3 regions of the Vreelandella profundi genome follow, and region 3 is predicted to be linked to each of the others. Evidence: predicted binding sites of a transcription regulator. Region 3 holds the regulator's gene; each other region holds the start of a gene.

Region 1 (4,645 bases), 240 kb from region 3:
ATGGTTTCCCATAACGCCACGCCGATACCGCCCCCACCGACCATGCCAAGTACCGTGGCAGAACGGATGTTCGACTCGAAGCGATAAAGACTCACCGAAATCCATAGCGGCAGTACTTGGGGAATCAGCCCAAAGATGATCTCTTCGATCCGCCCTGCGCCGGTCACTCGAACACCTTCCATTGGCCCTGCATCACTGGCTTCTACGGCCTCGGAAAATAGCTTTGCCAGCACGCCGGTAGTGTGTACAAACAGCGCCAACGTGCCGGCAAAGGGACCAAGGCCCACGGCCACTACAAACAGCATGGCAAAGACCAGTTCATTGATGGCACGACAGGCATCCATCAGCCTTCTCATTGGCTGATACACCCACCAAGGCACTAAATTTTCAGAAGAAAGCAAGCTGCAAGGCACCGCCACAATGATCGCCAGCAGCGTGCCCCAAATAGCAATTTGAATGGTCACCAGCATCTGGTCGATATAATGGCTAAGGTTGCCGAAGGATGGCGGAAAGAAGTCACCTGCCAAAGTGGCCATGTTGCCCGCATTGGTCACCAGTAAGCTGGGGCGTAGCTCGGCACCCTGCCAGGACCAGACCAACACGCTAAGTAACACAAACCAGCCCATTAGCGAGAGCCAGCTACGCCGCCGAGGCACTGTGAGTGGACGTTGAGACGTATGGGTGTTCATGGTTGCTCCGGGCGGGGTAAGCAGCCTGCGCTCCCCCGCCTTGGGTGGTGTATAGATATGAACTGAGGTGATGTATATGTATGAACCGGGATGGCTATGTCAGCCAGCGGAGGCAACTGCGTGGACATCTTCAGATTCTGCGTCTTCAGGCATGGCGCCTTCTAACGCTTGAAGACGTGCATTGAGGGCTTCCAACTGAGCATCAAGCTCGGCTATCTGCGCTTCACGATCGGCGTCAGACAAACGGTCGTTATTGGCCACGTCCGCACGCTTTTTGAACAGTGCAAGCTGGCGAATCGGTAACAGAGCGTCGTTATTGGAAGCTTCAAAGTGATCCCACTGCAGCGGCGTTAAAATGGCCTGTTCTGCATCAGTTTCACCATAGTTAAAGAAGAAGTTACGCAGGTTTTCTTTGGTTTCTTCCGGCAGGTTGGTGCGCCACACCAAGGGGTCTGACGGAATCAACGGCGATTTCCAGACCACGCGCAATTGCTCCGCTTTCTCGGGCGCGGTGATCTCCAAGCGCTCCATACCCTCGCTATTGAAGGTGGCGACATCAACCTGGCGATTGGCCACCGAAAGCGCGTTAGTCTCATGGCTGGAGTTCAAGGTGCGCTTAAAGGCCGTGGAGGCATCAATGCCATTTTCAGCAAATACGTAGTAACCCGGTACTAAATAGCCCGAGGTGGAATTTGGATCACCATTACCAAACACGAGACCTGAGGCGTTAGCCAGCACGTCGTCGATGCTGTGCAGATCGCTGTCCTGATGCACAATCATTAAACTCCAGTAGCCTGGCTGGCCACTTTCCGGAATCGTCTGAGCAAACACCTCGCCACCAGCACGGTCTACGGCTTCCATGGCCGACTTATTGCCGTACCAAGCCAAGTCAATTTGATCGAACCGCATTGCCTGGATGACCGCCGCGTAATCGGTGGCAAAAAACGGCTCTACCTCCATGCCAAGACTTGCCGACATGTCGTCCAGGAACGGCTGCCACAACGGCTGCTGATTCTGGCTTGACTCAGTGGAAATAATGCCAAATTTGAGCGTGTCAGCAGCGGCAAGCTGGGCGCTGGCGACAAGGCCAAATCCAGCGATTAACGGCAAGGTAAAACGACGAACAGAGGCCAGGATCATGGGTGCTTCTCCAAGGTAATAGGGTTATCTGCTACGGGGTCGCTGGCATTAAACAAACGCAGGCGCTGCTGGCGGAGTCCCGCCTCGACGATGAGTGGGCAACGCTTCTCCACTTAAAGCTTCGCCAGCGCGAAGTTCATCTAGACCGGCATTTTCATAAAGGGCCTGCAGACGTGAGTCGGTGAGTTCACCAATGGGACCATCGAAATACAGGCGACCATCCTTAAGCGCGATCGCGCGATGGCAGTAGCGGCGCGCAATATCGACTTGATGCAGAGTGACGACGACCGTGCGGCCATCTTCAGCGTGAATACGGCTAAGAATTTCCATCACTTCACGAGCACTGCGCGGGTCAAGCGATGCAATCGGCTCATCGGCCAGGATCAAATCGGCGTCTTGCATCAACACCCGTGCAATCGCAACTCGCTGCATCTGTCCACCGGAAAGCGTGTTGGCCCGCTGGTCCACTATATCTTCCAAGCCAACGCGGGCCAGACAGGCCCGTGCGCGCTGGCGCTCCTCAGCGGTGAATCGCCCCAACAGGGCGCGCAAGCGAGACATGCTTCCCAGCCGCCCGATCAGCACGTTGGTCATCACACTTAGGCGGCCAACCAAATTGAACTGCTGGAAGATATAACCGGTGCGGCATCGCTCAATGCGAGCGGCACGGCGTAGGCGGCCACTGGCCTGCACTTCGCGATCCATCAACGAGACGCGCCCGCCCTGCGCCCGATTGCTGCAGGTAAGGCCGACCAGGTGGCGCAATAGCGTGGACTTACCCGAACCGGATGGACCAATCAACGCAACCATTTCGCCCGGTGAAACGCGAAAGCTAACGTCGTCGAGCACCTGGCGGTGCCCGAACGATTTGTTTAAACCTTCAACGTGAATAGTAGAAATAGACATGACGCTTCTCCTCTGGGGATGGCGTCATTCTGGGCGAGCAAGATGACTGTCAGTTGTCTAGACAATGTCAGTTTGATGATAATTTTCGCAGCCGTATGGCCTTTTCAGAGTGAACATCCGCGATCCCATAGCGACATATCAACTACTTGGCTCCGATTGAAATGTTTTTGTCATTCATCTGCCATCAGTCAGTCATTTTATTTTTTTATGTTTTCTATCCTGACGACGGAAAGGTTGAAGGTGGCTAAACCGTTGCTCAAAAAGCAACAAACTTGTCACGCTAGCCCCTACTTCCTGCCCGCTAAGTCGCTTAGCTTATAGCCTCTAAAATAATGACGCTAATAACGGCAGGAACAGGCAATGCTTTCAAAACACGTTTTCTCAGAAAAACAGCTGCAAGATGCCACCGCGCTGCGGCATAGACTTCATCAAAACCCTGAGCTTAAATTCCAGGAAACCGACACCGCGACGATCGTTGCAAAACAACTTCGTGCGCTTGGTTACAAGGTCACCGAGGGCATTGCTATCACGGGTGTGATGGCTGAGCTGGACACTGGGCGAGACGGCCCTGTGATTGCTTTCCGAGCCGATATGGATGCTCTTCCTATTCTTGAAGCTAACGCTTTTGATCACTGCTCCCAGCGGGACGGTCTAATGCATGCCTGCGGCCACGACGGGCACACCGCCACGCTACTGCTTGCCGCCGAAGCCATTATGGCGATGCGCGATGAGCTATGCGGCTATATAAAGCTGCTGTTCCAGCCAGGAGAGGAAGGCGGTAACGGTGCAGACTTAATGGTCAAGGCAGGCGTGCTGGAAAATCCCAAGGTATCCGCCGTGTTTGGCTACCATAATCGCCCTGGTTTTCCAGCGGGCCAGCTATTCGTCAAATCTGGTTCGGCAATGGGCGGTAACGACACTTACAAAGTCATTATTAAGGGCGTTTCCGGCCATGCCGCCATGCCACACTTGGCGGTTGATCCTATTTACGTAGGCGCATCACTGGTACAGCAGTTACAGGGATTGGTGGCTCGCCATAAGTCTCCGCTCGAAGCTGGCGTGATTACGGTAGCGTCTTTCCACGCTGGTGATGCCGCCAATGTCATTCCCGGCCATGCTGAACTGCTGATCAATATTCGCAGTGACCGCCCTTCTTCCCGTGAGGCGCTGACCGGCAAATTAGAGCAGGTAATACAGGGTGTATGTGCAGCCCACGGTGCGCATTTCCAGATTGAGCATCTTCATCAAATTCCGCCGCTGGTTAACGACCCAGAATGGTCAGAAAGAGTCCTGGCAATAGCCGCTGAGCATGCGGTTAGTGACGATATTCAGCAGCTAGATTACATGCCTACCATGGGCGCAGAGGACTTTGCATTTTATCTACAGGAAGTGCCCGGCTGCTTTTTCTTTGTCGGTAACGGCGACAGCGCTTATCTACACAACGAAAAGTATGACTTCAATGATCACATATTACCGGTCGCTGGCGGCATGTTCGTGGCCCTGGCAAAAAGCGTTTTATCCCAGCGTTAGTGGCCTCCCTTCAATCCATTAAGATTAAAAAATAACGTTTAACAATAAGGGCTAAAACGATGCAAGGCGTACTTTCCTCTATTGAGCGGGTGGGCAATAAACTCCCACATCCGTTTATTCTGTTTGCCATTCTGGCCGCCATTGTGGTGATTATCTCCGCCATTCTCGCGATGTTTGGTGTTTCTGCCATCAATCCACAAACGGGCGACAATGTTGCCGTTCGCAATCTGCTTTCTGCAGATGGAATCGAGTTCATGCTGACCAGCGTGGTCAGTAACTTTGTAAACTTCCCTCCGCTGGGACTTATTCTGGTAGTCATGTTCGGCATCGGCCTTGCGGATAAAGTAGGCCTAATGTCGACCCTGATGCAGGCTAGTGTG
Region 2 (4,645 bases), 1.2 Mb from region 3:
CCATAAAGCGCCTTTAAGCGCGCCGTCATTTTCACGGTCTGCGCGCGGGTTATGGTCAGTAGCGGACTTTCATTTTTTTCTTTATTCCAGATACTGCGATACGCCTTGCCCGACGAGAATGGCCGCTTGCTCAAAACAATCAGTTGCAGCAGCGGCTGCCATTTCCAGCGCGCATAGTCGACTACGCGCTGATCAGAGAGAAACTCGTTTAAATAACGACGCACAGACCAATAGTCCGTGGCATCCGGCGTACCCAAATTCGCGAGCACAACACCCACTTTGGCACGCGGTACCGGCGGGTGATCACTGGACGCATGCGCTAAGCGCCCTGCTCCAGGCTGATCTTTGACGACGCTTTCGGTCATTAGATTTACTCCCGAAAATACCTAAGCAATTGAAAAATTGGTAATTAAAAACATAAAAAACGCACAACATTATGGCTTAACTGCCAAGCGGCCCCGTAAATGCTATCACTTATCGGCAAACTGCTGACATAAAGTTATACTATCATCATCAATTGTATAACTATGTTGCAAATAGCCACCGATAGGCGAACCGCTATGAACCGTTTTACGCCGCTGCAGGCCCATCCTCCGGTTACTCTATTTCACGACGGTCACTGCCCCTTCTGCCGCCAAGAAATTGCCTGGCTAGCCAAACATCGCCACCGAGAACACATCACATTAGTGGATATCCAGGCACATCATTTTAACGCGCAAACGCACGGATGCGAATTCACCGCCATGATGGGGCAGCTGCATTTACACGATATTCAGGGAAAATGGTATATCGGCATGGATGCCAGCCGTGCCCTGTATGCGGTATTGGGCTACCGGCGGCTGGTATGGATATCGTGCTTGCCGGGGATACGCGGCTTAATGAACGCGGGTTACCGGTTTTTTGCCCGTCGCCGAATACGAATCGGGCAGTGGTGGGAAAAACGTCAATCTAAAGCTTAGCAAGGTGACTTAAACGCGTTAAAAGACTAGCGGCATACGCGAAGTAAGTGGCTCACTGTAGTGCGTGTCGCGACCAATGACTTCATCGTGAGGCACGTGCTGGACTAAATAGGCACGGTGAATCGCGGCGCGCTTAAGCTCCATATAAACGTCATCTAACGAACGGAACAACATCGGCTTATTGCGCTGCGTTAACATATGGCGCTCGCCTTCAACATCCTCTAACTCAATTTGATAAAAACGACTACCCGAATGGGTAATCACGCGTATTTCGAAGTTGTCGTGGCTGGCGACAAACTGTTTAAGATCTTTCAACTCCATGGTTCACTCCTATTATTGATACATACTAAATAGGGCACAGCATGGCTGTGCCCTATGACATTTAAGTTGCCTGATTATTACATTGTCATGACAATTTTCAGCTTCATGATATTCAACAACTAAGACGGCAGTAGTGCAAGAGAGTTCCTGACCAAAGCGTCAACAAATGCGGTTAATTACTGATATTCAGAGGGATCGATCGCTTTACCCAGTGAATTACGATCAATCCAATTGCCACCTTTCGTTTCTTTATAGCGGAAAACCACTTTATCGCCCACGGTGACGGGAACCTCTCCGTCTTCGGTTTGATAGCTGTATTTCTCGCCCTCCACTACCAGGTGGTAACGATAAAGATCCGGCATACCCAGCCACTCTTTGAAAGGCCCTTCCCGCTCTAGTGACTGTAGCTCACCGCGACCTTCAAGCTTAGGAAGACGCTGCCGATTACCGCGCCGAAATCCACCTGCCATTTGCTACTCCCGTTTTTACATTACACATCAAGTTAATCGCCAAACGAATCGCCGTAGCTATCCGGGGCTAAATCTTCAAAGCGCGTATACTTACCGATAAACGCCATATGCACCGTACCGATAGGCCCGTTACGCTGCTTACCAATAATTAACTCGGCAATCCCTTGGTTGTCGGGATTGTCAGGGTTATAAACTTCATCGCGATAAACAAAAGCGATAACATCAGCATCCTGCTCGATAGCGCCCGACTCACGCAGATCCGACATGATAGGACGCTTGTTAGGACGCTGCTCCAACGAGCGGTTCAGCTGTGAAAGCGCGACCACCGGGCAATTAAATTCTTTCGCTAAGCCTTTCAAAGAGCGCGAAATTTCCGAAATCTCGCCGGTGCGGTTTTCACTGAAGCCGGGGATCTGCATTAGCTGAAGATAATCGATCATGACCAGCGCAATGTTGCCATGCTCACGAACTACTCGACGCATCCTGGAACGCATTTCATTGGGCGACAATGCGGCAGTATCATCGATAAACAGCTGCTTATCTTTGAGCAGATTCACCGCCGAGGTTAAGCGTGGCCAGTCTTCGTCTTCTAATTGACCGGTACGAACACGGGTTTGGTCAATCCGACCCAGCGAAGACAGCATCCTCAGCATCAACGATTCCGCGGGCATCTCCATCGAGAACACCATCACCGGCTTGTCGCTGGCGATGACCGCATGCTCGACCAGGTTCATGGCAAACGTAGTTTTACCCATCGATGGCCGGCCAGCAATAACCACCATATCCGATGGCTGCAGACCCGTGGTCATTTCGTCCAGGTCACGAAAGCCCGTCGAAAGGCCGGTCATCTCACCCTTCAGGTTAAACAACTCGTCAATACGGTCAACGGCTTTGGTAAGCAGCTCACTCATGCCGATAGGGCCGCCCGTTTTGGGGCGTTCCTCAGCAATCTGGAACACTAGCCGCTCGGCTTCATTGAGCAGTTCATCCGCCGGACGCCCTTGAGGCGTAAAGGCGCTGTCAGCAATTTGACTAGCCGCACGGATCAGCTTACGCAGCGTGGCACGCTCACGCACAATGTCGGCATAGGCGCGAATATTGCTGGCAGACGGCGTGTTACGCGCAAGCTCGGCCAGAAAGGCCAGCCCACCCACGGTATCCAGGTGGTCGCGTGCTTCCAGCGCCTCAGAGATCGTCACTACGTCCAGCGGCTGTGCGGACTCGGCTAAGTGGATCATCACGTTGAACACCAACCGATGCTCATAGCGATAAAAATCATCGGCGACCAGACGCTCTGAGACGTTATCCCACGCCTGATTATCCAGCATGAGCCCGCCTAATACCGACTGCTCTGCCTCAAGCGAATGCGGCGGCAGTTTTAGCGCGGCCGTTTCTTTATCAGCAGAAGGCGTGTCCTGCATAGCAAGCTCCTTTAAATACGACAACGTACCCAGTGAAGGTGCTTATCTTAGCCGAGCCCATACCGCGCGACGACCCACATCATCAAGATGTTGCCTTAAAGTACCCGGCGTTCATGCGCTGGATAATTTAGGCAACGTCCAGAAATAACAAAAGGCGCGGGAAAACCCGCGCCTTTTGAAGCGTACGTGTCAGCGCAAAGAATTACTCTGCAACGACGACCACGCGTACAACGGCGTCCACTTCAGCGTGCAAGTGTAGCGCGATGTCGTATTCGCCAGTTTGACGAATCGGGCCATTCGGCATACGTACTTCGCTCTTGGCAACATCGATGCCAGCAGAGGAAATTGCGTCGGCCAGGTCACGTGGACCAATCGAACCAAACAGTTTGCCTTCGTCGCCTGCTTTGGAAACCAAAGACAGTTCGATGTCGTTCAACTGTTCAGCACGCGCTTCAGCTTCTGCTTTACGCTCAGCGGCTTGCGCTTCGAGCTCAGCGCGCTGTACTTCAAACGCTTCGATGTTGTCTTTGGTGGCCGGTACGGCTAAACCGTAAGGCACCAAATAGTTACGACCATAACCAGGCTTAACAGTGACCTTGTCACCCAGGCCGCCCAGCTTACCAATGTTGTCGAGCAGAATGACTTCCATCTCGTAAACCTCTTGTCAGTTGCTGCGGGCAAGGCGTGCGCGAACGTTCGCGAATGTATCAATCAGCCCCAACAGCAGCACAATGAGAATCGTGGGCCAGGTCGTGATTAGCAGCACATAAAATGCGACTAGCCACAGCCCGTTCATCCCCTTTAATCCAATAAACCCGTGCACTAACGCAACGCCAGCTACCAATAGCGGAATCCAGCCAAGCATGGCTAACGCGTGGACACCTAACAGCGAGCCTGCCACCCCAATCACGGCCAAAATGGCCAGCTCTTTAGGGCTCAAGCGCAGTGCGTGAAACTCTTCACGAAAGCCGCCTGGGTTGTACAACCCAGCTTGCCAGCTTCGTGCAAGTGCTAAACACACTATGGCTGCCAACAGCACCACGAGCCCGGTAACTCCCCCCACTACCAGCGCGGCAATGGTTTGAGTGTCGTAGCCTTGGTTGGCAAATTCCGTGAGCATGCGATCCACTTCTTGCGAACCTTCTCGCAGCTGCTCAAGCATTAGCTCTGTACCACCTGGCGGTGAAAAAATGCCAAGTTGAACCATGACCACAGCGACCAGTGTCCCCACAATCAATGTTTCGCCCCAACGCATTCTTTCGCGCAGGATGACGGCCATCAGCGTTACCAGCAGTATGCTAGCAAGCGGAATCACGTCGCCCTGGGCCCACCACCAGCCAGCCGGTAGCGCTGCTGCGATGATCACCGGTAGCGCAGGCGCAAAGCCTTTACGCAGGGTTATCAGCGCGGCAATGGCTGCTCCTAACCAGAACAGCCAAGGCACTAGCGTTGCTAGGGCCGCCACGCCTGCAGC
Region 3 (4,645 bases):
CGGTTTTGACGTGAAGAACAGTATAAATAAAATGCTTTCATACAAAAAACTAGACCCCGCATAAGCGGGGCCCAAGACGTCATATAACTCTTTACGATTACAAATCGATTACCAAACTTGTCCATCGCCTTCGTCATGCGTTAAGTCTTTAGCCGTAAAATCTACATCAACGCTGGCACTCGTTGACTCAGGCTGAATAACCGCAGGACGATCGCCTTCATCATACATTAAGTCAGATGGGCTAAAGTCAGACTGAGCGACTGTGAGCTCTGACTGCGCCTGAATGGGTTCAATATCAACCGCACGGTCTTGGTTAGCTTTGATTGAAAAATTTGCAAAAGCAAAGGGGCTAGCCAATAACGTTAGTGAAATACCCACTAAAGCTACTTTTTTAACAAAAATATTTAACATTTTGACACTCCTGGAACTGTTGGTAACGCTGGCGTGGAAGAAGAAGCGCCTTGATGGCAAACTTTTAACTTAATCAACTTCCTTGCCCTTAGTAAGCACAAAGAATGCCACCTCTAGCATAAATTACAAAAAACGCCATTAATCAATAGTATATATTGCGTATGTTGCGCGCAATAATATAACGCAAAAACAATAATCGCACTAAATAATTGTGCACTAATGACACATGCGCAAATTTGTATGTGCCTTTTTGACACATAGACGATAAGAAGATGCAGAGGTTCTGTACTGTAAAAAGGATAGGAGTGAGCGGTATCACTAACGACGAGTGAACCTAGTCAGCCATATTTAATAAGAAAAACTAAGGGCAGGAAAAGCCAGCAGCGACGGAGAACGGAAAAACGGCTGACGGCAAAAAAAAACAAAGCCCCACCGGAGGTGAGGCTTAATGTCTAACTTGCAGATAGGTAATATTGACGTTAGCTTCCATTCCTTGTGCGGGGCTCCAACCTTGGATGCTACCCTGACTAACGTGCTGATTGCCTATTGATTCATCCTTGAATCCAAATATATCCCTATAGCAGAGCCTTTACAGACTCTTGGTACTGTCGTTCAGTACTATTTTTCAGAACTACAGTTACATACCGCTATTTTCTTCTGGTAACTCTTCTGTGCTTTCAAAATTAGCATCATCTGAGTTACTGGTAGACTCGGGCTCCATGTTGCTGGCGCCATCGCCTTCATCGTGCGTCAAATCGTGCTGGCCACGCTCACTAGCGGTATCCGTGTGGTTACCTTTCGGCTCCATCGCCTCATCATCCGCAGTAATGCCTTTATTCTGATCAATTGCCGTGCTTTGCTCAGATTCTGCGAACGCGAGTGGGCTAGCCATCAAGCCAAACGTTAAACCTAAAATGCCAGCTTTCTTGAGTAATTCCTTGGACATCATATTCCACCTCCGATCGCTGTTTAAACCGCTTAATTAAGAAAGAAAGGCTAATGTCAGCCAGCAATTCCTGCGGTCATCTCTCTTACTTATTTATAAATGTTGCAGCGGGCATGCCAAAAGCTGTCACTATTAATTAATTTTTAATAAAATCAATAATTTAATAAAAAATAAACCATAAAATAAATCTTAGTTAACGATTAAGCATGCCCAGAGAGTGTGTAAAAATGGCACATGAGCAAAGTTTTACCAATCTTGTATGCCAATATTGCACACTTCTACAGAGATTGTGCATAGCATCTACTTTCAGGGTGGGCTAAGGCGCGAAGCGGGGAATTTGCAGCGGAATAAGGCACCCTTACCCGGGTGAGATTCAATCAGAAGCTGCGCATCATGGCGCAGCAGCACGTGCTTGACAATGGCCAAGCCCAAACCTGTACCGCCCGTTGTCGTACTGCGCCCTTTATCAACGCGGTAGAAGCGTTCGGTCAGCCGAGGAATGTGCACCGGATCAATGCCCTCACCGTTGTCCTCAACCTCAATGCAAGCGCCGCCCGCTTGGCTATCTTGCCAGCGCAACGTGATGTGGCTCCCAGGCGGCGTATAGCGAACAGCGTTAAAAGCGAGATTAGAAATCGCGCTGCGCATTTCCTGCTCACTTCCGAGCAGGCGTGCATTGCTCTCAAGTGCAATGAGAATGGTATGCCGCTGACCCGATAGCGCTAGCGCATCATCACAAACGCTCTGCAGCAACGGCCCCAGCGACAAGGGCTGATGGTCCTTGCCACTTTGGTCAATTTCTAACCGGGACAGCAGCAATAGATCATTGACCAGATTCTGCATGCGCTGCGTCTGCTCCTGCATTTGGTAAATACCTTTACCCAAGCGCGGAGGTAGCTGCTCGGCAAGATCGCCATAGGTTTCTAAATAGCCGGAAAGAACGGTTAGCGGCGTACGCAGCTCGTGAGACACATTGGCCACAAAATCACGGCGCATCTGCTCCAAGCGATGCAGGCGCGTAATGTCTCTCGCCATCACTAGCCGCTCATCGTCGCCGTACAGGGTAATTTGGTACTGCAGAATGCATCGCTCATCAATGGGAGATGTCAGCGTTAGCGGTTCACTATAGTGACGGGCGTTGAAGTAGCTTATAAAGCCTGGATCGCGGAGTAAATTGGTAATGTGCTGACCACGGTCATGGGCCGTTTGCAGGCCTAGCATCGTGGTTGCGGCGCTGTTCCACCACTCTAGATCGCCATGGCGGTCGAGCATAACGACGCTGTCGCGCATCGCTTCTGACGACTCTTGAATACGCGCCAAGGTGGCACGCAGTCGACTTTGGGTAATACGCTGACTTTTTTGATAGCGGTATAAACGATCAAACAGTTCGCCCCATAGCCCCTTAGCAGCAGGCGGTTCATCATGGGGTTGCAGGGTTAGCCATCGATACAGCGCGCGCAGCTGCCGCAAGTGATAAAACAGGTACACTGCCAGTCCAGACGCCAGCCCAAGCCCTGCTTCATCCAATAGCCAGCCAATGCCTGTGCCCAGCGTGGCTAGCCAGGCCAGTTGCCACAGTTCACGGCTCCATAGACGCACATTTATACCCGTGAAGAGAAACGGTAACCGGTGCCCCGAACCGTTTGAATCAGATTTTGATGTGTTTCGCCCAGCGCTTTGCGCAACCGACGAATATGTACATCTACCGTGCGTTCTTCAACATACACGTTGCCACCCCACACTTGATCAAGCAGCTGGCTACGCGTGTAAGCGCGCTCCTGGTGCGTCATAAAGAACTGCAGCAGGCGATATTCCGTTGGGCCCATCTCAAGCGCCTTCCCATCGGTGCTGACGCGATGGCTCACCGGATCAAGCAGCAGTCCATTAACCTCGACGGGATCTTCAACACCGCGTGGCGTTGCGCGACGCAAAACGGCTTTAAGCCGCGCCACCAGCTCGCGAGGCGAAAAAGGCTTGGTGATATAGTCATCGGCGCCAGCTTCAAGCCCCTGAATCTTATTATCCTCTTCGCCTTTAGCGGTCAGCATAATAATAGGGATCTCAGCGGTGGCTTCTTCGCGCTTTAAGCGCCTAGCAAGCTCAATACCGCTGGTGCCAGGCATCATCCAATCAAGCAGCAGTAAATCAGGCTGGTGGTCGACGATCAAAGCATGAGCATCCTGAGCGTTATCCGCTTCGAGCACGCGATAGTCAGCCATTTCCAGCGCTACCGCAATCATCTCGCGGATCGGCGCCTCATCATCGACAATCAAAACGGTCTTGGCAGTCATACCAGAGCCTCAAGGTGTGCAAAGAGAGCTAGTTCAAATAAAAACAGCTCAATGACATATCGATGACGATAACACCATGACTTGATGACAGTTACATGACAGCGGCGGTTATTAGCCCGCCACAGGCCACCAACTTAACGCAATACCGGCGAAAATAAACAAACCTGACCAAAAATTATTGAGGAACGCCTGAAAGCACGCATCCCGGGCGCGGTGAAAAATTAACCGCTGCTGATGCAGAAAAGTGGCCGCCATTCCCACAAGACCTAACCAGAAAAAGCCGCCTAGACCCACTCGCCACCCCACCCACGCTAATAGCAGTAACGTCACCACCTGTAGCAAAGCAATAATGACGCGGTCCGCATTACCAAACAGCACGGCTGTCGATTTAATGCCGATTTTTAAATCATCGTCGCGGTCCACCATGGCGTACTGGGTGTCATACGCCACCGTCCAAACCACATTGGCAAAGAACAATAACCACGCCTCCAGCGGGACATAGCCGAGCACAGCGCCAAACGCCATGGGGATTGCCCAAGCAAAGGCGGCGCCCAGCACCACCTGAGGAAGGTGGGTGTAGCGCTTCATAAACGGATAAATAATCGCTAACAGCACGCCACCCAGCGAGAGCATCACCGTGAACCAATTGGTCAGCAGCACCAAAATGAAGGAAACGGCTATAAGCGCGATAAACAGCAGCTGGGCCTCGGTTTCGCTAATACGACCGGTGGCTAGAGGACGATTTTTAGTGCGCTTTACATGCCCATCAAAATGACGGTCGGCATAGTCATTCACCACACACCCCGCGGCACGCATGGCGTAAACGCCGGCAACAAAAATAAGCAGCACGTTTCGCCCCGGCACGCCCTGCGCGGCAATCCATAGCGCCCAAAGGGCTGGCCACATTAATAGCCACGTACCGATGGGCCGATCTAAGCGCATCAGTTGTAAAAAGTCTGCCACGCGAGCCAATCCCTTCGGCCGCAACAGTGAACGA

What was found. Region 3 encodes PhoB, which activates phosphate uptake and scavenging genes when phosphate is short. Its sites were predicted from a motif close to TGTCATANNNNTGTCANA; they were not measured.
Region 1: phnC (phosphonate ABC transporter ATP-binding protein) is a predicted target of PhoB. The motif match lies at 2,904-2,921, and genes of this name have one in related genera.
Region 2: KUO20_RS10690 (DUF6482 family protein) is a predicted target of PhoB. The motif match lies at 1,356-1,373, and genes of this name have one in related genera.

What each region holds. Positions count from the first base shown of each region.
Region 1 is NZ_CP077941.1:3,299,998-3,304,642, forward strand. Features, by position in the region: gene phnE (phosphonate ABC transporter, permease protein PhnE) at 1-689, opposite strand, end outside; gene phnD (phosphonate ABC transporter substrate-binding protein) at 789-1,829, opposite strand; gene phnC (phosphonate ABC transporter ATP-binding protein) at 1,878-2,735, opposite strand; gene KUO20_RS15130 (M20 metallopeptidase family protein) at 3,096-4,265, shown strand; gene KUO20_RS15135 (AbgT family transporter) at 4,325-4,645, shown strand, end outside.
Region 2 is NZ_CP077941.1:2,319,701-2,324,345, forward strand. Features, by position in the region: gene hemH (ferrochelatase) at 1-365, opposite strand, end outside; gene KUO20_RS10685 (thiol-disulfide oxidoreductase DCC family protein) at 561-959, shown strand; gene KUO20_RS10690 (DUF6482 family protein) at 978-1,280, opposite strand; gene KUO20_RS10695 (hypothetical protein) at 1,457-1,750, opposite strand; gene dnaB (replicative DNA helicase) at 1,783-3,171, opposite strand; gene rplI (50S ribosomal protein L9) at 3,374-3,820, opposite strand; gene KUO20_RS10710 (hypothetical protein) at 3,836-4,645, opposite strand, start outside.
Region 3 is NZ_CP077941.1:3,543,821-3,548,465, forward strand. Features, by position in the region: gene KUO20_RS16255 (hypothetical protein) at 109-411, opposite strand; gene KUO20_RS16260 (hypothetical protein) at 1,049-1,360, opposite strand; gene phoR (phosphate regulon sensor histidine kinase PhoR) at 1,664-2,956, opposite strand; gene phoB (phosphate regulon transcriptional regulator PhoB) at 2,959-3,648, opposite strand; gene ubiA (4-hydroxybenzoate octaprenyltransferase) at 3,760-4,645, opposite strand, start outside.